Regions from separate parts of the Blastococcus sp. SYSU D01042 genome, predicted to be linked through region 2. Evidence: predicted binding sites of a transcription regulator. Region 2 holds the regulator's gene; the other holds the start of a gene.
The links. Region 2 encodes LexA, which represses DNA repair genes until DNA is damaged. Its sites were predicted from a motif close to TCGAACANNTGTTCGA; they were not measured.

Region 1 (12,062 bases), 190 kb from region 2:
CCCAACGGTGCGGTCATGGAGGACCCCACCGACACCGACATCGCGCGCTCCGCCGGCAAGGAGCTCGATCCGTCGGGCGAGTGCTACGACCTGGTGATCGTCGGCTGCGGCCCGGCCGGGCTCTCCGCCGGCGTGTACGGCGCGTCCGAGGGGCTGCGCACCGTCGTCATCGACTCGGGCAGCATCGGCGGGCAGGCGACGAGCAGCTCCTCGATTCGCAACTACCTCGGCTTCCCCCGTGGGGTCACCGGCGCTGATCTCGCCCGCCGCGCCTACCAGCAGGCCTGGGTGTTCGGTGCCCGCTTCGCCTTCATGCAGCAGGTCACCCACCTCGCCCGCGAGGACGGCGAGATCGTCGTCGACCTGCACACCGGTGGCGTCGTGCGCGCCCGCGCGGTCGTCCTGGCCACCGGCGCCAGCTACCGGCGGCTCGGCGTCGAGTCGCTGGAAGCGCTGAACGGTGCCGGCGTCTTCTACGGCGCCGCCGCCTCAGAGGCGTCGCTGGTGGCGGGGGAAGAGGTGTTCATCGTCGGCGGCGCCAACTCCGCGGGGCAGGCGGCGATCCACCTGGCCGGCTACGCCAAGCGGGTCACGCTCGTGGTCCGCGCCGCGACGCTCGAGGCCGGCATGTCGCACTACCTGGTCCGGCAGGTCGAGGAGACGCCGAACATCGAGGTGCGGACGAGCACCGAGGTCGTCGACGGCGGGGGCGACGGCTGGCTCGACCACCTGGTGCTGCGCAACCGGGCGGACGGCGGACTCGAGACCGTCGGCGCGTACGCGCTGTTCCTCATGATCGGAGCCCAGCCGCACACCGCCTGGCTGCCGCCGACGTTCCAGCGGGACGCCTCGGGCTTCGTCGTCACCGGGTCGGAATTGGACGCCGACGCGTTCGCCCCGCTCGGCCGGCCGCCGCTGCCGCTGGAGACCAGCGTGCCGGGCGTGCTCGCGGCCGGGGACGTCCGGAGCGGGTCGGTCAAGCGGGTGGCCTCCGCCGTCGGAGAGGGCTCGGTGGCCATCCAGTTCGTCCACCGCCTGCTCACCGGCGACCGTCGGGGCCCCCAACCAGCCGGCCTTCCGAGCCCCCGAGCGGGAGTGCACTGACCGCGACGATCGCGGACCTGCGTCGTCCGGCGTCAGCCCGACGGCCAGCTCCGGCGCAGCAGGACCGGAACCGCCGTGCGCCCGTTGCCGACGTGCATGCTGCAGTCCAGGCCGTCGCGGTCGCGGAGGATCGCCTCGACCGCCGAGACCCAAGCGTGGTCATCAGCGGAGAGCCCGGCCGGGCCACGGCGTTCCACCAGCAGAGCCAGGTGCAGGCCGCTGGGGTCGACGTCCTCGGTGTCGGCGACCGCGGCGTGCACGGCGACGAGGTTGCCGAGAGCTTCGCGGTCGGGCTCGAGCGGCACGTCGTCCACCGGCATCAGCAGCGGAACCATGCTGCCGTCGCGGCGGAGCCAGGCCAGGAACAACGTGCGGCGGGACGGCGGGCCGTCGAGCTGCAGGAGGGCGCGCCAGCGCTCGGTCAGCTCGGCGTCGCTGGTGACGGGAACGGTGGGGTGCGGTCGGGTCGACATGGACGGGGACTCTGGCGCAGCGGCGCGAGCTGGATGGAGGTTGTCCACAGGCGCGGACGTCCGCGACGCGGGCGTCGCCGGCTCAGACCAGGGCTGCGCCGACCGGCCCGTCAAGGCTCGCGACCACACTGTGGACAAGTCGCTGAGCTGCGAGTTCATGCTGCGCGCGCCCCGCGGTGGCGGTAGACTTCGAACACCTGATCGAACGACGTGGGAGGTTTCGTGGGCGAGTTCGCATCGGCGATCGACGCGCTCGAGGCCTTGACCGCCGACGACCTGTTCGATAGCTCCGACGCCGACCTGCTCGATCGCACCCTCGCGCTGACCCGCGCCCGGAACATGATCGACGCGGAGCTGGCCCGCACCGTTCGCCGCGCCGACTGCGCCCAGGCGGCCGAGCGCGACGGGCTGAAGGCGATGCGCCCCTGGCTGCGCACGCATGCCCGGCAGTCCGGGCCGGCCGTCACCGGTCTGATCAAGGCCGGCCGGGTGCAGGAGCACCTGCCGGCGGTGGCTGCCGCCTACGCGGCCGGGCAGATCACGACCCACCAGGTGGAGCTGCTGGCCGAGATCTGCACCCCCGCCGCGCTGGAGAAAGCCGCGGCGGCCGGCGTCGACCTGGCCGAGATCGAGGCCGCTCTGGTCGCGGTCGCGGTGCAGGCGCCCCACCGCGACCTGCAGAAGGCCGTCGGCGCCTATCTAGCAGCTCTCGATCCCGACGGGCCCGAGCCGGACGCGACCGAGGAGCGGGCGGTCACGATGGTGCAGCACCCCGATGGCTCCTGGACCATCGGCGGCGCCTTGGACGCCGTCGGCGGCGAGAAGGTCGCCACCGCTCTGGAGTCGATCGCCGCGAAGAGCCGCTGCGCCGGTGACACCCGTACCCGCGCCCAGCGGCTCGGCGACGCTCTCGTCCAACTGGCGGACATCCATCTGGCCTCGGGGGAGCTGCCGACGCTGCGCACCGTCAAACCGCACGTGGGGGTGCTGGTCGGTCTGGACGACCTGGTCGACCCCTCCGAGGGCATCGGTGCCGCGACGTCGGGCCTGGGGGCGGCCATCTCCGCCGCCCGCGCGCGGATGCTGGCGTGCGACGGCAACGTCACCCGCATCGTGATCGGCCCGGACTCGATGCCGATGGACGTCGGCCGAACCCACCGGGTCGTGCCGCCGCACCTGCGCCGGGCGGTGGAGCTGCGCGACCAGTGCTGCGTGTTCACCGGTTGCGAGGCGCCGGCCTGGTGGTGCGACGTCCACCACGTCCTGCACTGGGCCGACGGCGGGGACACCTCCCTGGAGAACTCGGCGCTGCTCTGCGAACGCCATCACACGAAGGTGCACTCCGGTTTCCGGATCGAACGAGATTCGCACGGTCGATGGCACACCTACCGCCCCGACGACACCGAGATCCTCATCGGAGTTCCGCTGCTCCACTGAGCGAGGTGGAACGGGTCCGACGTCACGGGGGCGCAAGCGTCCACGGCGTGGGTCAGACGCGCGCCGGAGCCGCCTCAGTCGCCGCCGTCCACGACACCGGCCGGCTGCTCGGCGTGGACGCTGCTGGCCAGGTCGATCAGCACCGCGACCGCGCCCGGCAGGTCCAACGCCGCCCCCTCGGCGCAGGCGGCCTCGTACTGGTCCGCCGGCAGCGCGGCGCGGGTGGCGGCGACGTACGCCTGCCCGTCCACCGGGTCCATCAGCATCGGGTCGTAGCCCACCCGGCGGCTCAGCGTCTCCACCGCACCCAGGATCAGCGCCCCCGAGCGCGGTGAGCCCGCCGCGGTGGCCGCGCCCGCGCCGGTGAGCAGGACCGCGAGGACACCGGTGGCGTCGTCGTCGGCCAGTGCCGCGCTCACCCCCATCGCCGCCGCGCGCACCGCCTCGGGGCCGCGGCCGAGCGCGAGCAGCACCTTGGCCCGCACGAACAGCGCCGACCCGACGGCCCAGCTGTGCCCGAACTCGACGGCGATCGCCTCCGCCTCGTCGAGGTGCCGGAGCGCGGCGTCGGCGTCCCCGGCCATCCGGGCGAACTGCCCCCGCGTCATCGCGATCTCGGCCCGCACCCAGCCGACCCCGCTGCGCTCGGCGGCCGCCACCGCCTGCTCGGCCTCGACCTCGAAGCTGGCGATCGCCTCCTCCTCGCCGAGCAGCGCGCGGACGAACGCCCGCAGCACCATCGCCAGCGCGACGGTGTCGCCGGCCTCCTCGGGGGCGAGGGTCACGACCTCCTCCACCCGCTCGCGGATGGAGACCACGTCCCCGGCGAGGTAGGCGAGCAGCGCGTCCCCGAGCAGCGCCCGCACCCGCACGCCGGCCGGCGCGCCCGGTGCGGCCGCGAGCGCGTCGGCCAGCCACTGGCGGCCCTCGGCGACCTGGCCGCGCCGGTACCACCACCAGTTGACGGCCGCGGCGATCCGCAGCGCCGCCTCGCCCTGGCCGGTGGTGAGCGCGTGCCCGAACGCGGCGCGCACGTTCAGCCGCTCGGCGTCCAGCCGCCGCCAGCCGGCCGCCCCCTCCCGCCCGCGCAGGGTCGGCTCGATCCGCTCGGCGAGGTCGACCAGGAAGGTCAGCTGCCGGTCCCGCAGCCGACGCCGCGCGGCGTCGTCCAGCAGCGTGTCGGCGTACTGGCGCAGCGTCTCGAGCATCCGGTACCGGCCGGCGCCGTGGTCGATCTGCAGCAGCGACTTGTCCACCAGCGCGCGCAGCGGCATGAGCGTGCGCGCGCCGTCCCCAAGCTCCGGTCCGGCGACGGCGTCGACGGCATCGGTGGCGAAGCCGCCGGAGAACACCGACACCGCCGTGAACAGGGCCAGCTCGTTCTCCGGGAGCCGGTCGACGCTCCACCGGATGGTGGCCGCCAGCGTCCGCTGCCGCTCCGGCACGCCGCGCACCTCCTGGCCGAGGACGGCGAAGCGGTCCCCGAGCCGGGCCACCAGCTCGGTCAACGGCATCGTGGTCAGCGCGGCCGCGGCCAGCTCCAGCGCCAGCGGCAGGCCGTCGAGCTCCGCGCAGAGCCGCCGCACCAGGGGCAGGTCCGCGGGGGACGGCGCCACCGAGGGCACCGCCAGGCTCGCCCGGTCGAGGAAGAGCCGGACCGCGTCGCTGTCGTCGCCCTCCACGTCCAGCGGCTCGCACGGCAGCACCGACTCACCGGGCACGCCCAGTGGCTGCCGCGACGTCGCCAGCACGCGCAGGTCCGGGCAGCGCGCCAGCAGCGTCGCGGTCAGCAGGGCGGCGGCGTCGAGCAGGTGCTCGCAGTTGTCGAGCAGCACGAGCAGCTGCCGGTCGCGGAGCGCGTCGGCCAGCGCCGTAACCGGATCGCCGACCGACAGCTGGATGCCGAGCGCCGTGGCCACCTGCGCGGGGAGCAGGGCGGGCGCGCTGGTGCCGGCGAGCTCCACCAGGACGGCGGGGGTGCCGCGCGCCTCCGACCGCCGCGCGCCCTCCAGCGCCAGCCGCGTCTTGCCGCTGCCGCCCGGGCCGACGACGGTGACCAGCCGCTGGGCGGCGATCCGGGCGCCCAGCACGTCCAGCTCGCGCACCCGGCCGACGAACGAGGTCAGCGGCGTGGGCAGCACGGCGGTGACGTTGCCCAGCCCGCGGAGGGGCGGGAAGTCGGCCCGCAGGTCCGGGTGGCGCAGCTGGGCCAGCTGGACCGGGGCGGGGAAGCCCCGCAGCCGGAACGAGCCCAGGACGGCGAGCTCCGCGTTCCACGGCAACCGGCCCCCGGCGGCGTCGGCAGCGGCCGACGACACCAGCACCTGCCCGCCGTGCGCCCCGGCGCAGATGCGGGCCACCTGGTGAACCGCCAGCGCGACGTAGCCGGGGCCGACCGGGGTCGCCTCGCCGGTGTGCACCCCCATCCGGGCGACGACCCGCACCGCGCCCTTCCAGCGCGGGCCGGCCAGCCCGCGCTGGGCGTCCAGGCACGCGGCGATCGCGTCCCCGGCGTCAGCGAAGGCGGCCAGCACCGCGTCGCCGTCGGTCTCGACGGCGATCCCGTCGTGCTCCCGGCAGCAGCGGCTCAGCAGCGCGCGGTACCGCTCCAGCAGGGCCGGGTACTCCTCGCCGAGCTCGTGGAACAGCCGGGTGGAGCCCTCGATGTCGGACATCACGAAGGTGACGACGCCGGCAGGCAGCCGACCGTCGCGAGTGGAGGACCGGCGCGACCGGCCCGCGCGTGGGCGTGCCGCTGCGCCGTCCGCGGGCGCCATGCGCGGGACCGTACTCCCGGACGCCGACGGGCGGGAGTGCCCAGAGGCGGCTCGCGCCGGTCCGGAATGCGCCCGCGGGACAGGCGCCGGGCTACGTGGTCAGACGTTCGAGGGCAGCGGTGAAGCTCGCGTTCCAGAGGCCGAGGTGCGGCCAGCGGGCGGCGACGTGGGCGGTGGCCTCGTCGGCGGTCATGCCCTCGGTGCGCATCAGCCAGGCGCGGAGCACCAGGCCGGTGCGCGAGGCGCCGCCGTGGCAGTGCACCAGCAGCCGGTGCCCTTCGGCGCGCAGCGCCTCCATGTCGGCCAAGACGTCCTCGAGCACGACGTCCAGGTCGCTGTTGTGCTCGTTGTCCGCGACGTAGGCCATCCGCTGGAGCTCGTGCTCGAACGGCTCGCCCAGCCGGCACAGCGAGATCACGGCGAAGTCCTTCTCGCTGTACCGGGCGCCGTCGAGGTTGGCCGCCCAGATCCCCGGCAGCACCTCCGCCGGGCCGATCCGTGGGATGACGCCGGGGTCGTAGCTCTGCTGCACGCCGCCGTCCAGCGCCGCGGCGAGCTGCTGCAGGTCGGCCAGCCGCCACAGCTTGTCCGCGAAGCCGGGCACCCGGCCGTGCACCACCGACGACCACCGGCTCGGGATGCCGCCCATCCCGAACACCGCCCCGGCCAGCCCGCCGGCCACGCACGCCACCGTGTCGGTGTCGCCGCCCAGGTCGATGACCAGCCGCAGCACCCGGGCGAAGTCGCGCCCGTGGCGCAGCGCCCACACTGCCGAGCCGAGCGTCGGCCACACCGCGCCGTTCGACTCGGTCGCCTGGTCCGGCGTCCAGTCATCCGCGAGCACCGTCGCCCACCGCTCCCGGTGCTCCTCGGCGACCAGCTCCAGCGCTGCCGGGATCGCCACCAGCGGGTCGCCGCCGTCCAGCGCCACCCGCATCAGCTCGTGGAAGATCGCGCACCCCTCGCCGGCGGACGGGTCGCCGTGGGTCAGCGCCGAGATCTGCCGGGCGGCGTCAACGGTCGCCTCGGTGCCGGAGCGGGAGAACCAGATCGCCGCCGGCGTCGCTCTCATCAGCGAGCCGTTGCCCGCCGCGTGCCCGGACCGGGCGAAGTGCTCGGCCGCGGCCTCGGACCACGACAGGCCCGAGCGCAGCACGGCGGCCGTCTGGTTGCCGATGTCCGGTGGTCCGGCCTGCGCCCAGGCCGCGAACCGGTCGAAGACGTCGGCCGCGTCGAGCGCGCCGCGGTCGACCAGCGACGTCGCCACGAGCAGCGCCATCTGGGTGTCGTCGGTGAACTCGCCCGGCTCCCAGCCCAGCGACCCGCCGCCGCACATCTCCGTCTTCGCACCCCGCGCGGGCACGGGGAAGCGGGCGGAGAACTGCCCGGCCGGGCCGAACTCGAACGGCGCCCCGAGGGCGTCACCGACGGCGGAGCCGACGAGCGCCCCGGCGACCCGGTGGCTGCGGTGCATGGACGGCGGCACGGGCACTCCTCGCTGGATCGGACCTGCACAGCATCCCCGACGGCTGGACGCCGCCCGTCCGGCCGGGGGGAGAGCGACACCCGCAGTCACACCACACCCGCCACCCACTGCTCACCTGGGCCTTCTCCGGAAGTCCCGCGGATGGTCGGTACTCGTCCGTACCCTTGGGCGAACCCCAGGGAAGGAACGTGTCGTGGGCAAGCACCTGCTCGATGAGACCGCTGAGTTCGCACTGCCCCGGATCGGGCGGCACGCCCGTCCGGACACCGGCGAGCTCGAGGTCGCGGAGCTCGACGCCACCCAGCGGATCGAGCTCTCGTCCGAGCGGCGTGCGCCGCAGCCGCCGCGACCGGACGAGGACGACCGGAGCCGCTGAGCGCTCGCGGCACGTAGGAGAGCGGGGACTCAGGGCACGACGACGGCCCGGCCGCGGACCGTCCCCTCGTGCAGCCGGCGGTACGCCTCCGGCGCCTCGTCGAGGGTGAACCGCTCGGTCTCGACGTGGATCGCACCGGCCCGCGCCAGGTCGAGCACCTCCATCAGCTCCGACCGGGTGCCCCAGTAGGGCGCCCGCACGGTGGCGCCCATCGGCGTCGAGAAGAAGCCGGTGGGCAGCACGGCACCGCCGATGCCGACGATCTGGATGACGCCGTTGGCCGCCACGGCCTGCCGGGCGATCTCCAGCGTCGGCGCCGCGCCGACGAAGTCGAACACCGCCTGCGCGCCCACCCCGCCGGTCAGCGAGCGGATCGACTCGACCGCCGACTCGTCCGACGGCAGCGCCCGGTGCGCCCCGACCTCGCGGGCCAGCTTCAGCTTGTCCTCGTCGATGTCCAGCGCGATCACGGTCGCGCCGGTGATCGCGCGCAGGATCTGGATCCCTACGTGCCCCAGCCCGCCCACGCCGATCACCACCGCGGTCGAGCCGGCCGGCAGCGCGCCCAGCGACGAGACGATCGCGTGGTACGGCGTCAGCCCGGCGTCGGTCAGCGACACGGCGGCCACCGGGTCGAGGTCGCCCAGCGGCACCAGGTGCCGGGCGTCGTCCACGATCAGGTACTCGGCCATCGCCCCCGGTGCCCCCAGCCCCGGCGGCTGGATGCCGAGCGCCGACGCCCGCGGGCAGTAGTTCTCCGCACCCTGGGCGCACGCGTGGCACACCCCGCAGCCCCAGGCCCCGTAGACGGCCACCGGCTCGCCCACCTCGACACCCGTCGCACCCGGCCCGAGGGCGTCGACCACGCCGACGCCCTCGTGCCCCAGCGTCATCGGCAGCTCGTAGGCGCCCTCCGGCAGGCTCATCACGAACTCGTCGGAGTGGCACAGCCCCGCGGCGGTCACCTTCAGCCGCACCTGTCCTGGCCCGGGCTCCGGCGTGGGGACCTCGACCACCTCGGGCCGGCTCCCGACGGTCCGGTACTGCACTGCGCGCATGCCTGCTCCTCCGATGCCGGTACGGGTCCCTCCCGGACGTTAGGGCCTCACCGGGGAGCCGTCACGCCGCCCGCTGCTCACAGCGCCGGAGGCTCGCCCCGCAGCCGGACGACGGCGGCGCGGAAGTTGCGCCGGCCGACCACGCGCCACGCGGTCCGGACCGCCACGGGGACCGTGGCCAGCACGCGGGCGCGGTCGAGCGCCGACGCGTCCTCCAGGACCAGGCCGAGCACCAGCATCTGCTCACGGCCGGACAGCGTGCTGGCGGCCGCGCGGCACGCGGCGGCCCACTCGCCGGCCGGCAGGTGACGAGCCAGCAGCGGCAGCAGGTCGACCTCCTCCGCCGCGGTCGATTCCGCCACGCAGTCGGCGACTGAGTCGCAGGCGCGGACGAAGGCGTCGCGCGCCGGGACGCTGCCGGTCACGTCCCACTGCCGGGCCAGGGTCGCCAGGTCCCGGAGCCGGTGGTCCAGCGCGGCGCTCCGGCGCGTGGACGCGGCGACGTGCTGCCGGGCGCTCTCCTGCCCGTCGGCAGGCATCGAGCGGAGCAGCGCGGGCCACAGCAGCTCCCGCTCGAACGCGTGGTGCTCGAGCAGCACCCGGGAGACCAGGTCGGCCTGGCCGGCGAGCTCGGCCGTGCGGTCGGCGCCGTCGGTGGTCACCCACGAGGCGAGCCGGGCCAGCAGCCGGAGCTCCCGCTCCACGGCGGCGTGCAGCACCCGCTGGTAGGCGGTGGCCGCGGTGCTCGGGGCAGGCGGCGCCGGAGGTGCGGGCACCGGGGCGGGGGAGGGGAGCAGGACGGCGGTCATGGCACCTCATCGGTCGTCGGCTGGCACTGGAACCGACGCTAGGGAGGCGGGTGTCCCGGCCGACAGGGTTCGATGTCCTGACCCGGCGGGACCGCGCCCGGGATGATCACGGTCCCGTCGCCGCCGTCCCGACCAGGAGGATCCGTGCCCGACCCCCAGCCGCTCTCCCGGCCGGCCCGCCTCGCCGCCGCCGCGCTCGGCCGCCGGTGGAAGCTGCCCGCACCGCTGAACCCGGTGCTGGTCCGGCGCGACGTCGACGTCCCGATGCGCGACGGCGCCACCCTGCGCGCCGACGTCTACCTCCCGGCCGGCACCGGTCCGCACCCCACCGTGCTGCTGCGCTCGCCGTACGGCCGCGACGTCGGCTTCGCGCTCACCACGGCGGTGCCCTACGCCGAACGCGGCTACGCCGTCGTGCTCCAGAGCGTGCGCGGCACGTTCGGCTCCGGCGGGGAGTTCACGCCGGTGGTCAACGAGGAGCACGACGGGCAGGACACCGTCGCCTGGCTGCGCGAGCAGCCCTGGTTCGACGGCCGGCTGGCCACCCTCGGCCCGAGCTACCTCGGCTACACGCAGTGGGCGCTGGCGCTGGACCCGCCGCCCGAGCTCAAGGCGATGGTGCTGCACATCGGCCCGCACGACCTCGCCCAGGCCGGGATGGTCGACGGCGCCTTCCAGCTCACCAATCTGGCCATCTGGACCGACATCATCGCCCACCAGGAGCAGGTCAGCTGGCTGCGCGGCATCATCCGGCTGGCCCGGGCGGAGCGGCGGCTCAACCCCTACCTCGGCGAGCTGCCGCTGCAGGGCCTGGCCGAGCGCCTCGGTGGGACGCCGGTGCCGTGGTTCGACGAGTGGATGGCCCACCCCGACCTGACCGACCCCTACTGGGACCGCTACCGCGCCACGCCGGCCGTGCACTCCTCGACGGTCCCCACGATGCTCATCAGCGGCTGGCAGGACTGGTTCGTCGAGCAGACGCTCTACCAGTACGCCGCGCTGCGCGAGCGCGGCGTCGACGTCGCGATGACCGTCGGCCCGTGGGCGCACCTGACCATCGACCCGGCGGTGACGACGCCGGAGAGCCTCGCCTGGCTGGCCACCCACCTGCCGGTCGACGGCGCCCCGGCGCCACCCGAGCGGCACGACCGCGTGCGCGTGCACGTCAGCGGCGCGCGCACCTGGCGCACCCTGCCGGACTGGCCGCCGGCCACCACCGACCGCACCTGGTACCTCGACGACGGCGGCCGGCTGGTGGACGACGCCCCGGCGCGGCCGGGCTCGACGAGCTGGCGCTACGACCCGATGGACCCCACCCCGTCGGTCGGCGGGCGGGTGCTCGCCGGCAGCGCGGGCCAGCGGGACAACCGCGAGCTCGAGGCGCGCGACGACGTCCGCACCTTCACCACGCCCGCGCTGCGCACGCCCGTGGAGGTCCGGGGCGGGGTGCGCGTGCGGCTGGTCGTCGAGCCGGACAACCCGTACGCCGACGTCTTCGTGCGGCTCTGCGACGTCGAGCCGAACGGGCGGTCGGTCAACGTCACCGACCGGCTGGTCCGGCTCGACCCGGCGCCGGGGGAGGAGCCGGTCGCCGGTCCGCGGACGGTCGAGACGACGCTGCCCGACACCGCCCACCGGTTCCGCGCCGGCCACCGCGTCCGGCTGCAGGTCTCCGGCGGCGCCCACCCCCGCTACGCCCGCAACCTCGGCACCGGCGAGCCGCTCGGCGAGGCCACCCGCGGCGTCCCGGCGGACCACCGCCTGTGCACCGGCGGCGCGACGCCGTCGTCGATCACCCTGCCGACGGCGTGACCACGGGCCGGCTGCTGGCGGGGCCGGCGACGGGGACGACGGCGGACGGTCGGCCCGTCTGGCGGGTGCCGCTGGCGGACTTCCTCGCGCAGGTCCGCCCGGCCTACGGCGGCCCCGACTGGGACGACGTCGTGCGGTCCGTGCTCGCCGACGCCGACGAGCGGGAACGGGTGGGCACGCTCGCGGCGCTCGTCCCGGGCGGCTTCCGCCAGCCGGTCATCGTCGACGACGAGGACCGCGCGCTGCGGAACGGCATGCACCGGGTCGTCGCCACGATCCTCGCCGGAGGCAGCCACCTCGACGTCACCGACCGGTACTCGACGGTCGACCGGCCGCAGCTGCGCGTCGAGTTCGCGCTCGAGCTGCCTCCCGCACACCCCTACGAGGACGTCCACGAGGCGGCGTCGTCGTTCCTCTGGTCGTTCCCCGTGGGCGAGGAGTGGGCGGAGACCGACTGCATGTACGACGCCGACCCGCTGATCGGTGGCTACTGGTACTGGCCCGCCGACCGCACGGAGGACCTCGTCGCGGCGATGACCGCCCGCGCCGCCGCCCGGGGGGCCGGCCTGCGGGTGCACGTCGCCGAACCGCACGAGCCCGACGAGGAAGAGGACGACTGAGGCGCCGGTCGCCCGGTCCGACCCCTCGCCGGGGATGCCTCGTGCACAACCGATCTCACCCGGGCGGGTACCTGTGACGGTGTAGCCGATCAAGTCAGCGCAGCGGCGGG
Region 2 (12,062 bases):
CGCTGGCGTAGGGCAGGCCGGTCTCCTCGAGCACCGGGAGGGCGTCCATGTCGGCGCGCAGCATCGCCGTCGGGCCGGGCCCGTTGCGCAGGACGCCGACGACGCCGGTCCGCCCGATCCCGGTGGTCACCTCGTAGCCGAGGGCCTCCAACCGCTCGGCCACGATGCCGGCCGTGCGGTGCTCGGCGAAGGCGAGCTCCGGGTGCTCGTGCAGGTCCCGGTAGAGGGTGTCCAGGTCGGCGAGGACGTCGGCAGGGCTCACGTCGGCTGTTCCTTCGGGGTCGGCGGGCGGGAAGGCGACCGTATCCCGCCGTATGTCGCAGGTCACCGTCCCGATGGGGCGGTTCGCTACGGTCCGGCCATGAGCGATCGACCGCCGCTGCGCATCGCCAACTTCTCCGGCTACCTCGGTGACCGGTCCACCGCGATCGAGGAGGCGCTGGCCGGTGACCCCGTCGACGTGCTCATGGGCGATTACCTGGCCGAGGTGACGCTCGCCGGCATGGCCACCGCGCACCGGCAGAACCCGGAGCGCGGCGGGTACGCGCCCTCCTTCTTCCGCCAGCTGGCCCCGCACCTCGCGGTGATCGCCGAGCGCGGGATCAAGGTCGTCACCAATGCCGGCGGGTTCGACCCCGCCGGGCTGGCCGCGGCGGTGCGCGGGCTGGTCACCGACGCCGGGCTGGAGCTGCGCGTGGCGCACGTGGAGGGCGACAACCTGGTCGGCCGGCTCGAGGAGTTCCACGCCGAGGGTTTCGCGCTGGAGAACCTGGACACGCACGCCCCGCTGAAGGACTGGGGCGTGGAGCCGATCGCGGCCAACGCCTACCTCGGCGGCTTCGGCATCGCCGAGGCGCTGCGGGCCGGAGCCGACATCGTCGTGACCGGCCGGGTCACCGACGCCTCGCTGACCGTCGGGCCCGCCGCCTGGTGGCACGGGTGGACACCGGACGACTGGGGGGCGCTGGCCGGCGCCGTGACCGCGGGGCACATCATCGAGTGCGGCGCGCACGCCACCGGCGGCAACTTCTCCGGGTTCCTGACCGTGCCCGGGATGGCGCGGCCGGGCTTCCCGATCGCCGAGATCGCCGCGGACGGGAGCAGCGTCATCACCAAGCACGCGCGGGACGGTGGCATGGTCACCGTCGACACGGTCACCGCGCAGCTGGTCTACGAGATCCAGGGCCCGCGCTACCTGAACCCGGACGCCACGGTGCACCTGGAGACCGTGCAGCTCACGCAGGTCGGGCCGGACCGGGTGGCGATCGGCCCGGTGACCGGCTCCCCGCCACCGGCGACGGCGAAGGTGGCCGTCTTCGCGCCGATCGGCTACGAGATCTCCACGATGCTGTTCTGCACCTCGCCGCACGTCGCGGAGAAGGTGGCCCTGCTGCGCGAGCAGCTGGAGCTGGTGCTCGGCGACGTCGTCGACGAGCTGGACGTGACCGCGCTCGGCAGCGCCGCGGCGGACCCGTCGTCGCAGTGGGCGGCGACGGTGCCGATCCGGGTCATCGCCACCGGGCGAGAGCCCGAGCAGCTGCGGTCCTTCCCGGCCGCGGTCAGCAGCCTGTACCTGCAGGGCTTCCCGGGCTTCCACCACGACGGGCACGCCCAGGCCGCCCGGGAGCCGTGGCCGCGGATCGACTACTGGCCGGCGCTCCTGCCGGCCGAGGTGCTCGTGCACCGCGCGGTCCTGGACGACGGCACGGTCATCGACGCACCGTCGCCGTCCCGGACGGCGACCGACGACGAGATCGCGCAGCCGCGGCACCCCGAGCCGCCGGCGGCACCTGCCGGTGACCGCCGGGCGCTGCTCGGCGAGCTCGCGCACGCCCGCGCCGGTGACAAGGGCGGCAACTGCAACGTCGGCCTGTGGGTGAGCGACCCGGCGCACTGGGAGTGGCTGCGCACGACGCTGACCACCGAGCGGCTGCGGGAGCTGATGCCCGAGGCCGCGGACCTGGCGGTGGTGCGGCACGAGTTCCCGCACCTGCGGGCGGTGCACTTCGTGCTGGTCGGCCTGCTGGGCACCGGCGGCTCGTCGAACCTGCGGGTGGACCAGATCGGCAAGTCGGTCGGCGAGTACCTGCGGTCGAAGACGGTGCCCGTGCCGGCGGGATTGCTGGTCGGATCGAGGACGTTGCCGTGATCCAGACCACTCGACGATCAGGAGCGCACGCATGAAGGCAGCCGTCTACCACCGCAACGGCCCCCCGGACGTCCTGCAGTACGAGGAGGTCCCCGATCCGGAGCTCGCGCCGGGCGGCGTGATCATCCGGGTGGAGGCGGTGTCGATCGAGGGTGGCGACACGCTCAACCGGCTCGGCGGTCCGCTGCTGTCCCAGCCGCACGTCGTCGGGTACCAGGCCGCGGGCACGATCGTCGCGGTCGCCGACGACGTGACCGACCGCGCCGTCGGGGACCGGGTGGTCGCCACCAGCAGCCACGGTTCGCACGCAGAGCTCTTCGCCGTCTCCGCGCGGACCACCTGGAAGGTCCCCGAGGGCGCCGACATCGTCGCGGCCGCCTGCGTGCCGGTCGCGTACGGCACCGCGCACGACTGCCTGTTCGAGTTCGGGAGGCTGCAGGAGGGCGAGACCGTGCTCGTCCAGGCCGGTGCCGGTGGCGTCGGTGTGGCCGCGATCCAGCTCGCCAAGCGGGCGGGGGCGACGGTCATCGCGACCGCGTCGTCCCTCGCCCGGCTCGAGCCGCTCGCCGACCTCGGCCTCGACCACCCCGTCGACTACTCCCGGAGCGGCTGGGTGGACGAGGTGCGGTCCCTCACCGAGGGAGGGCGCGGGGTCCACCTCGTCGTCGACTCCGTCGGCGGCTCCACCCTGCAGAAGTCCGTCGCCTGCCTGCGCCGCCGGGGCCGGGCCATCACGGTCGGCAACGCCGGGCGGGACGTCACGCCGTTCAACGCCGGGGTCCTGGGCATGCAGAACCAGTCGCTGACCGGCGTCTACCTCGGTGGCGAGATCACCACGCCGCGGGTCCAGGCGATGGTGCAGGACCTGGTCGACGACGTCGCCGCCGGCCGGCTGACCGTCCTGGTCGACCGCACCTTCCCGCTCGCCGAGGCCGCCGCCGCGCACGAGTACATCGAGAGCCGCAAGGCCGTCGGACGGGTCGTCCTCACGCCGTAGGCGCTCCCGCGCGGCCGAACGCACGAGAGGGGTGCGGAGACCTGGTCTCCGCACCCCTCTCGCCGTCGCCTACCGGCGACCGGTCAGCTCATCAGCTGCAGCCGCTGGTGGAGCCGCAGCCCTCGCAGACGTAGCAGCTGCCGGCGGGGCGCATCTTCGTGCCGCAGGTCATGCACAGCGGCGCGTCGGTGGCGGTCCCGGTGACCAGCTCGAGCAGCTCGGCCGAGGAGTGGGCCTCCTTGACCGACTTCGGGCCCGCCGGGGTGACCTTGTCCTCCAGCTTGGCGGTCTCGATCGGCGCGGAGCCGCGGAGCTCCTCGAGGTCGACCTCGTCCTCCTCGGTCACGGCCGGGGTGCTGGCCGAGGTGCCGTAGGAACCGGAGACCTGCGCGGCCCGCTCCTCGGCGGTGAAGATGCCGAGGCCGGCCCGCTTCTCGACGGGCAGGTGGTCCAGCGCCAGGCGACGGAAGATGTAGTCCATCACCGACTGGGCGATCCGGATGTCCGGGTCGTCGGTCATGCCGGCCGGCTCGAAGCGCATGTTGGTGAACTTCTGGATGTAGGTCTCCAGCGGCACACCGTGCTGCAGCGCCAGCGAGATACCGATCGAGAAGGCGTCCATGACGCCGGCCAGGGTCGAGCCCTGCTTGCCGAGCTTCAGGAACACCTCACCGAGGCTGCCGTCCTCGTACATGCCCGCGGTCATGTAGCCCTCGGCGCCGGCGACGCTGAACGAGGTGGTGACGCTCGTCCGCTTCTTCGGCAGCCGCTTGCGCACCGGGTGCGAGAGCGCGGCGGCCGGGGCGGCCTCGACCGCGACCTCGTCCTTGCTGCCGTCGTTCTTGCCCTTGCCGCCGGACAGCGGCTGGCCGACCTTGCAGTTGTCGCGGTAGATCGCCAGCGCCTTGAGGCCGAGCTTCCAGCCCTCGAAGTAGATCTTCTCGACGTCCTCGGTGGTCGCCGACTCCGGCATGTTCACCGTCTTGCTGATGGCGCCGGAGATGAACGGCTGCACCGCGGCCATCATGCGGACGTGGCCCATCGGGGAGATGGCCCGCTCGCCCATGGCGCAGTCGAAGACCTCGTAGTGCTCGGGGCGCAGGCTCGGCGCGTCCACGACGTGGCCGTGCTCGGCGATGTACTCGACGATCGCCTCGATCTGCTCCTCCTGGTAGCCCAGGCTGCGCAGCGCCCGCGGCACCGTCTGGTTGACGATCTGCATCGAGCCGCCACCGACGAGCTTCTTGAACTTGACCAGCGCGAAGTCCGGCTCGATGCCGGTCGTGTCGCAGTCCATCATGAAGCCGATGGTGCCGGTGGGTGCGAGCACCGAGGCCTGCGCGTTGCGCCAGCCGTTCTCGGCGCCGATCTCGAGGCACTCCTGCCACTGCGCGGTGGCGGCGCGGAGCACGTCGGCGTCGTCGGCGCCGACCGGGCGGATCGCGTCGTTGGCCGCGGAGTGCTTGCGCATGACCCGGGCGTGCGCGTCGGCGTTCCGGGCGTAGCCGTCGTAGGCACCGACGATGCCGGCCAGCTCGGCCGAGCGGCGGTAGGCGGTGCCGGTCATCAGCGAGGTGATGGCCGCGGCGAGGCTCTGGCCACCGCGCGAGTCGTAGGCGTGGCCGGTCGCCATGAGCAGGGCGCCCAGGTTGGCGTAGCCGATGCCCAGCTGGCGGTAGGCGCGGGTCGTCTCGCCGATCGGCTCGGTCGGGAAGTCGGCGAAGCAGATCGAGATGTCCATCGCGGTGATGACCAGCTCGACGGCCTTCACGAAGTTCTTGCTGTCGAACGTGCCGTCGTCCTTGAGGAACTTCATGAGGTTCAGCGACGCCAGGTTGCACGAGCTGTTGTCCAGGCTCATGTACTCCGAGCACGGGTTGGACGCGTTGATGCGGCCCGTCTCGGGGTTGGTGTGCCAGTCGTTGATCGTGTCGTCGTACTGGATGCCCGGGTCGGCGCACTCCCAGGCGGCCTGGGTGACCTTGCGGAACAGCGAGCGGGCGTCGACGGTCTCGATGACCGACCCGTCCATGCGGGCCCGCAGACCGAACTCGGTGCCCTCGTCGACCGCGCGCATGAACTCGTCGGAGACCCGCACGGAGTTGTTGGCGTTCTGGTACTGGACGCTGGTGATGTCCTTGCCACCGAGGTCCATGTCGTAGCCGGCGTCGCGCAGCGCGCGGATCTTGTCCTCCTCGCGCGCCTTGGTCTCGATGAACTCCTCGATGTCGGGGTGGTCGATGTCGAGGACGACCATCTTCGCCGCGCGGCGGGTGGCACCACCGGACTTGATGGTCCCGGCGGAGGCGTCGGCGCCGCGCATGAAGCTGACCGGGCCGGAGGCCGTGCCACCGGAGGAGAGCAGCTCCTTGGAGGAGCGGATGCGCGAGAGGTTGAGGCCGGCACCGGAGCCGCCCTTGAAGATCAGGCCCTCCTCGCGGTACCAGTTGAGGATCGAGTCCATCTCGTCGTCGACGGCGAGGATGAAGCAGGCGCTGACCTGCTGCGGCGAGCTCGTGCCGACGTTGAACCACACCGGCGAGTTGAAGCTGAAGTACTGGTGCATGAGCATCCAGGTCAGCTCGTGCTCGAAGATCTCGGCGTCGCCCTCGCTGGCGAAGTAGCCGTGCTCGCGGCCGGCCGCGCCGTAGGTGAGCACCACCCGGTCGATGAGCTGGCGCAGGCTCGTCTCGCGCTGCGGCGTGCCCACCGCCCCGCGGAAGTACTTGGTGGTGACGATGTTGGTGGCGTTGATGCTCCACTCGGCGGGGAACTCGACACCGCGCTGCTCGAAGTTGATCGAGCCGTCGCGCCAGTTGGTCATGACGACGTCGCGGCGCTCCCACGTCACGTCGTCGTAGGGGTGCACACCGGCGGTGGTGAAGACGCGCTTGATCTTGAGGCCCTTGCGGCTGGGCGCCTTCGAGCTGCGCCGCGCGCGGGTGCCGGCCAAGCGGTCGTCGGTCTCGGTCATGGTGTGGAGCTCTCCCTGGTCGTCTGGTGCTCGGTGTGGTGCTCGGTGCGCGCCATGGAGCCGCGCGGTGCGGGATCGGAGGGCTGGGGAAGAGCCGCGATCGGGGTGCTCGGTGTGCTGTCTACCCGGAGGTGCTGACAGTTCTCAGGGGCCGCCGGGCGGGCCGGAGGCGGACTCACCCGCGGCCGTCCGCGCCTTGAGCTCGGCGATCTCCTTCTCGAAGTCGGCGACCGACGTGAAGGCGCGGTAGACGCTGGCGAAGCGGAGGTAGGCCACCTCGTCCAGCTCCCGGAGCGGTCGCAGGATGGCCAGGCCCACCTCGTGGGCCGGCACCTCCGCCGCTCCGCTGGCGCGGATGGTGTCCTCGACCTGCTGGGCCAGCAGCGCCAGCTGGTCCTCGTCGACGGGACGGCCCTGGCAGGCCCGGCGGACACCGGCCACCACCTTGGACCGGTTGAACGGCTCGCTCACGCCGCTGCGCTTGACGACGGCGAGGACGGCCTCCTCGACGGTGGTGAACCGGCGGTTGCACTGGGGGCACGACCGGCGACGACGGGTGGTGGCTCCCTCGTCGGCCTCCCGCGAGTCGATGACACGGCTGTCGGGGTTGTGGCAGAACGGGCAACGCATCGCGGTTCACCTCCCTCGGCGGCCTCGCCCGGCCGTCCTGTGGACCCTCCTGGGGACATCCGGTGGACGTCACGGGGAGAACCTGAGGACCAGCGTGTGGACAAGGCTTACAGCTCTGTAACTACTAGATCTAGTGGAACCCTAAGCCTGGCCCCACTAGATGTGCAAGACGTGCATCGGTCGGCGTGTTCCGCCCCGACACTGCTGTCACCCGCAGGAACACGCCTTCCCAGCAGTCACACGACACGCCCGCGCGACGCGCCGGACCAGGACGGCGACGCGCTGCACCGACCCGTCGACATGGCGACGGGTCGACTCGGCGACATGCCGACTCGGCAACCCGCGGAGGGGTGGAGGACACCGGCGGCATGCGAGGGCACACCAGCGGACAGCCGACGGCGGCCGACCCGGGGTCAACCGCCGAGGGGCCGGCCCGTCAGGCGCCGGAGACGGCGCCGCTCACCCGGGGACGCCGCGCGTGCGGTGCCAGGTCGCTCAGCCGCATGGGACGGGTGAGGAGGTCGGGCTCGACCTCGATGCGGCCGGTGCAGACCTCCGACCGGCCGTAGGACTCCTCCGCCCGGGGGCTGCGCGCAGCGGGGACGGTCCACCCGGCGCCGGCGTGCGGCCGGACCGCGCGGCGCGCCTCGACGGGGGGCGCGTGCTCGGCGCCCACGGCGGACAGCTGGGCGGTCGCGTCGGAGACGGCCGCGAAGACCTCGGTGTCGGCAGCTCGGTGCCGGCCGGGGTCGGCGGGGGCACGGTGGCGCCCGGCCGACGCGGCAGCCGGGACGGCGGCCGGGGCGGACAGCACGGGCACCTCGCCGGTCTCGGGGGCGCGACGACGGCCGCCGGGGCGGGCGACCGCGACCGTGGGGGCGTCCACGGCGGGCGCGCCGGCCGCAGCGGGCTCGTCGCGGAGCAGCGGCAGCGCGTCGGTGGCGGCGGGCTCACCGGTGCGCGCCCGGCCGCGCAGGGCCGAGACCGCCTGGGCGGTCGGCAGCTCCTGCTTCACGCGGGAGTCGATCACCCCGACCCCCGGGGCCGGCGCGGCGGCGCCGGGGAGCCGGAGGGCGGCCAGGTCGATCCAGGCCGTCTCCTCGACCCCGCCCACGACCACGCGCACCCACATCTGACAGCTGCCCGAGGCGTCGTGCCGCCAGCCCAGCAGCTCGCCCGACCACCACGTGCCGGCCTGGTAGACCTCGACCGACTGCGGGGAACCGGTGAACACAGCGGCGCGGCTGTCCGTGGTACCTGACACGCGATGACCGTAAGCGCTGGCTCCACCACTCTGCGTGGAGGCGCCCGGACCGAGGATTGACGAAGCGACCTCGTCCGGTTGGAGAGGTGTTGCCCTGTCGCCGAGAGGGTCGGTCAGGGTGCGCGAGCCGGTCACGGCAGGACGAGCACCTGGCCGGGGACCAGGGCGGCGTCGCGGAGCTCGTTGCGCTCCCTGATCTCGGCGACGACGGCGCGCACGTCCTCCTCGTCCCCCGCGACGGCCGCCGCGATCGACCACAGCGTGTCGCCCTGCTCGACCACGACGCTGACCTCCCCGGCCAGGCGGAGGCCCTCCTCTCCGCCGGCGACCGCCGAGCCCACCCACGAGCCGAGGACGACACCGACGGCCAGCCCGAGCACGACGCCCAGGCGCCGGGCGCGGCGGGTGAGCCGGAGGCCGGGCGCGGCCGGGACGACCGGACCGTGACCCGGGGGCGCCATCCGGGGCGCGGGACGAGCGGGCCGCGCGGGCCGGGCCGCCGGCGTCGACGGGGTGCGGCGCACCGCCGCCGGCGCGACCGCGGCCCGCTCCACCGGCGGGCGGGGAGGCGACGGCTGCCGGACCGGGTCCGGCACAGCGCGCAACTGCCCGCGCCGAGCCGTGCCCCCCGCCAGCGGCGGGCGCCACGGCGCCTGCACGGCCTCGTCGAACTCCACCACGGCCTGCGCCACGCTTCCCATGACCACTCCTCCGACCCGGCATGCCCACCACGTCCTCGAACGGTTGTTCGAATCGAACGTCTGTGCGATGTCTACCGGACGCCACCGACAGAAGCGACCCGACGCGACGACTTTCTTCGAACACCTGTTTGAAAGCCGCGATGATCGGCGCTACGGTCTCTGCGAGACGACCAGCACGGCCGCACCGGCGGCCGGCGAGGAGGAGACGTGGCGGAGACCAGCGGGACGTCGGGCGGCCGGCGGACGCGCAGCGCGACGACGGAACCGGACACCGGCAGCAGCACCGCGTCGGTGCGCTCCTTCCCCGACCGCGGCACCGACGGCGACGGGCTGACCCAGCGCCAGCGCAGGGTGCTCGAGGTCATCCGCGACTCCATCGACCGGCGCGGGTACCCGCCCTCGGTCCGCGAGATCGGCGAGGCGGTCGGCCTGTCGTCGGCCTCGTCGGTGGCCCACCAGCTCTCGGTGCTGCAGAAGAAGGGCTGGCTGCGGCGCGACCCCAACCGTCCGCGCGCGCTCGACGTCCGGCTGCCCGGTGACACCTCGAGCCCGGCCGCGCCCCTGGCCGAGGCCGCTCCGGGCACCGACGAGCCGCTCTCGGCGCCGACCTACGTGCCGCTGGTCGGCCGGATCGCCGCCGGTGGTCCGGTGCTGGCCGAGCAGGCGGTGGAGGACGTGTTCCCCCTCCCCCGCGAGCTGGTCGGCGAGGGCACCCTGTTCATGCTGAAGGTCGCCGGTGACTCGATGGTCGAGGCGGCGATCTGCGACGGCGACTGGGTCGTCGTGCGCCAGCAGCCGACGGCGGAGAACGGGGAGATCGTCGCCGCCATGATCGACGGCGAGGCGACGGTCAAGACCTACAAGCGCCGCGACGGCCACGTCTGGCTGCTGCCGCACAACCCCGCGTACGAGCCCATCCCCGGCGACGACGCGACGGTCCTCGGCCGGGTCGTCTCCGTCCTGCGGCGCGTCTGATCCGAGCTCCCCGCCGGCCCCACCCCACGGGGCCGGCGCGGACGTCCGCCCCGGGTCAGGGACGGGTCCTGCTCCGGCGCACCAGTCCCCAGATCCACACCACCAGGGTGGCGACGACCGCGGCGATGATCGCCGAGGTGATGGCCGACCTCCCGTCGCCGGTCAGCTCGCTGAGCGTGGGCACCGCAGCGCCCGAGGACGCCGGCGCGCTCCCCGGGGTGGCGGCGGGGATCGGGACGACCACGACGTCGCTGGGCACGCCCTCACTGGCGACGACCAGCTGCTGGTTGTCGGCGGTGAAGCTGATGGCTTCTCCCTGCGGCGACTCCGGCAGCGGGATGCGCACCGGTGTGCCGGCGAGGGCGGCCGGGACGTCGGAGCCGGTCAGCGGCCAGACGTAGGCATCGGTGTAGGTGCGCAGCGCCAGCGCGTGCCCGTCGCCGGCCACCGCTCCCCCGGTGATCATCAGCTGACCGGCGCGGCCGACCGGGCCGCCCGGGGTCCCGGTGAGCGTCATGTTGACCGTCGCCACCCGCTCCATCGGCACGGTCGCCTCCGCCGACAGCGGCGCGGTGGGCCGGTAGACGCCGCTGGAGCCGAGCACGTCCTTCGTGACGAGGAACGGCGTGCCGTCCGGCGCCAGCAGCAGCGCCTCGGAGTCGTGCGCGCCGTCCGGGTAGGTGAGCCGGTGGACGCCCGCGGAACCGTCGGGGCGGAGCGCGAGCAGCGCCACGGTCGAGCGCACGGCCGTGTTGTCTCCGGCATCGGCCAGCCAGAGGGTGCCGTCGCCACCGAGCGCGAGGTCCTCCGGGTCGTAGGGGTCGACAGCCGCGGTCCGGGTCTCGAGGACCTGGCAGGCCGCGTCGAGCACCGAGACGCCGAGCCGGTCCCCGCCGTCGTTCATGACCAGCATCCGGTCGCCGAGGTCGACCAGGCCGGATATCTCGGCGAGGGCGGGATCGGTGATCTGGCACCGCACCGCCGGGGCGGCCTCCTCGGCCGCGGCGACCCCGGCCGCGCCGGCGACGGGCGTGAGGGAACCCAGGAGGACCACCGCGCCGAGCCGGATGGCTCGCGTGGCTCGCCGTCCTCCGAAGCCGCTAGGCGGTCTGCCGGCCTGCTCGGGCACGAACCCAGCGTGACAGAACGATTGCGTCGAGTGCGTGAACCACGCCCAGCAGCACGACGCCCACCGCCGCCCCGACGACGGCGTCGGTCACCCAGTGGAAGTTCAGCGAGATCATCGACAGCCCGGTGAGCACCGGCCCGACGACGCTCAGCCACCAGAACGCCTGCTGCACCCGGACGGGCAGCCCGTACTCGACGGCCTGCCACCGCGCCACGCCCCACATCAGCACGGCGTTGGCGACGTGCCCGGACGGGAACGAGGCGCCGTCGTCGTGGAAGAAGTAGCTGCCCGGGAACCGCGGTGCGGTGCGACCGGTGCCGTACTTCATGGCGTAGACGGCACCGGTCAGCAGCACCACGGCGACCAGCACGCGGAGCACGGGCAGCAGCGTCCGCCGGCTCCAGGCGAGGTAGCCGACCAGCCCGACCAGCACGGCCAGGATCGTCACCCGGCCGCCCAGCTGCGTCACGACCCAGACCAGCGGGTAGGCGGCCGAATCGGCCAGCCCCCAGCTCGTCACCACGTCGGACACCCGCAGGTCGAGGCGCTCGGTGGCCCCCCAGGTCAGCAGGTCCAGGGTGATCAGCCCCCCGGCGAGGAGGCAGACCACCACCGCCCACCACGACGGCCGCCCCACCGGCTGCCCGGAGGTGGTCCCCCGGGGGCCGGCGTCGCGCACCACGCCGCTCGTCACGGGCTCACCGTACCGGGCTGTGACCTCGTCGTGACCTGGACGAGCCGGTCGCGGCCGTCCCGGTCAGCCGACCGGGACGGCGAAACCCTCGAGTGCCGCGGCGAGGGCGCCGTCGACCCGCGCGGTGAGCCGGGTTCCCCCGGCCTCGTGCGCCTCGGCGAGCACCTCGCCGTCGCGGTGGACGCGGGCGACCAGGTCACCCCGGTCGTACGGGACCAGCACGTCGACGTCGACGTCCGGGTGCGGCAGGCGGGCGGCGATGAGCTCGCGCAGCTGGTCCATGCCGGCGCCGGTGCGGGCGGACACCCAGACCGCACCGGGCAGCGCCTGGCGCAGGGTCAGGACGGCTTCCTCGTCCATCGCGTCGACCTTGTTCACGACGATCACCTCGGGCACGGCGGAGGCGTCGATCTCCTGCAGCACGACGTGCACGGCGTTGATCTGGCCCAGCGGGTCGGAGTCCGAGCCGTCGACCACGTGCAGCAGCAGGTCGGCCGCCGCGACCTCCTCCAGCGTCGACCGGAAGGCGTCGACGAGCTGGTGGGGCAG

Region 1: the regulator LexA is predicted to act here: its motif matches at 1,767-1,782, upstream of ACI79H_RS12000 (DUF222 domain-containing protein).

Annotation. Positions count from the first base shown of each region.
Region 1 is NZ_JBJGZM010000005.1:237,086-249,147, forward strand. It holds gene ACI79H_RS11990 (FAD-dependent oxidoreductase) at 1-1,104, shown strand, start outside; gene ACI79H_RS11995 (hypothetical protein) at 1,137-1,577, opposite strand; gene ACI79H_RS12000 (DUF222 domain-containing protein) at 1,800-3,014, shown strand; gene ACI79H_RS12005 (ATP-binding protein) at 3,089-5,689, opposite strand; gene ACI79H_RS12010 (ADP-ribosylglycohydrolase family protein) at 5,883-7,277, opposite strand; gene ACI79H_RS12015 (hypothetical protein) at 7,471-7,653, shown strand; gene ACI79H_RS12020 (NAD(P)-dependent alcohol dehydrogenase) at 7,683-8,711, opposite strand; gene ACI79H_RS12025 (hemerythrin domain-containing protein) at 8,789-9,520, opposite strand; gene ACI79H_RS12030 (CocE/NonD family hydrolase) at 9,665-11,332, shown strand; gene ACI79H_RS12035 (hypothetical protein) at 11,329-11,952, shown strand.
Region 2 is NZ_JBJGZM010000005.1:44,781-56,842, reverse strand. It holds gene ACI79H_RS11200 (amidohydrolase) at 1-262, opposite strand, end outside; gene ACI79H_RS11195 (acyclic terpene utilization AtuA family protein) at 362-2,149, shown strand; gene ACI79H_RS11190 (quinone oxidoreductase family protein) at 2,181-3,146, shown strand; gene ACI79H_RS11185 (vitamin B12-dependent ribonucleotide reductase) at 3,238-6,120, opposite strand; gene nrdR (transcriptional regulator NrdR) at 6,265-6,750, opposite strand; gene ACI79H_RS11175 (hypothetical protein) at 7,187-8,014, opposite strand; gene ACI79H_RS11170 (LysM peptidoglycan-binding domain-containing protein) at 8,146-8,715, opposite strand; gene lexA (transcriptional repressor LexA) at 8,923-9,690, shown strand; gene ACI79H_RS11160 (hypothetical protein) at 9,746-10,744, opposite strand; gene ACI79H_RS11155 (phosphatase PAP2 family protein) at 10,791-11,513, opposite strand; gene hflX (GTPase HflX) at 11,577-12,062, opposite strand, start outside.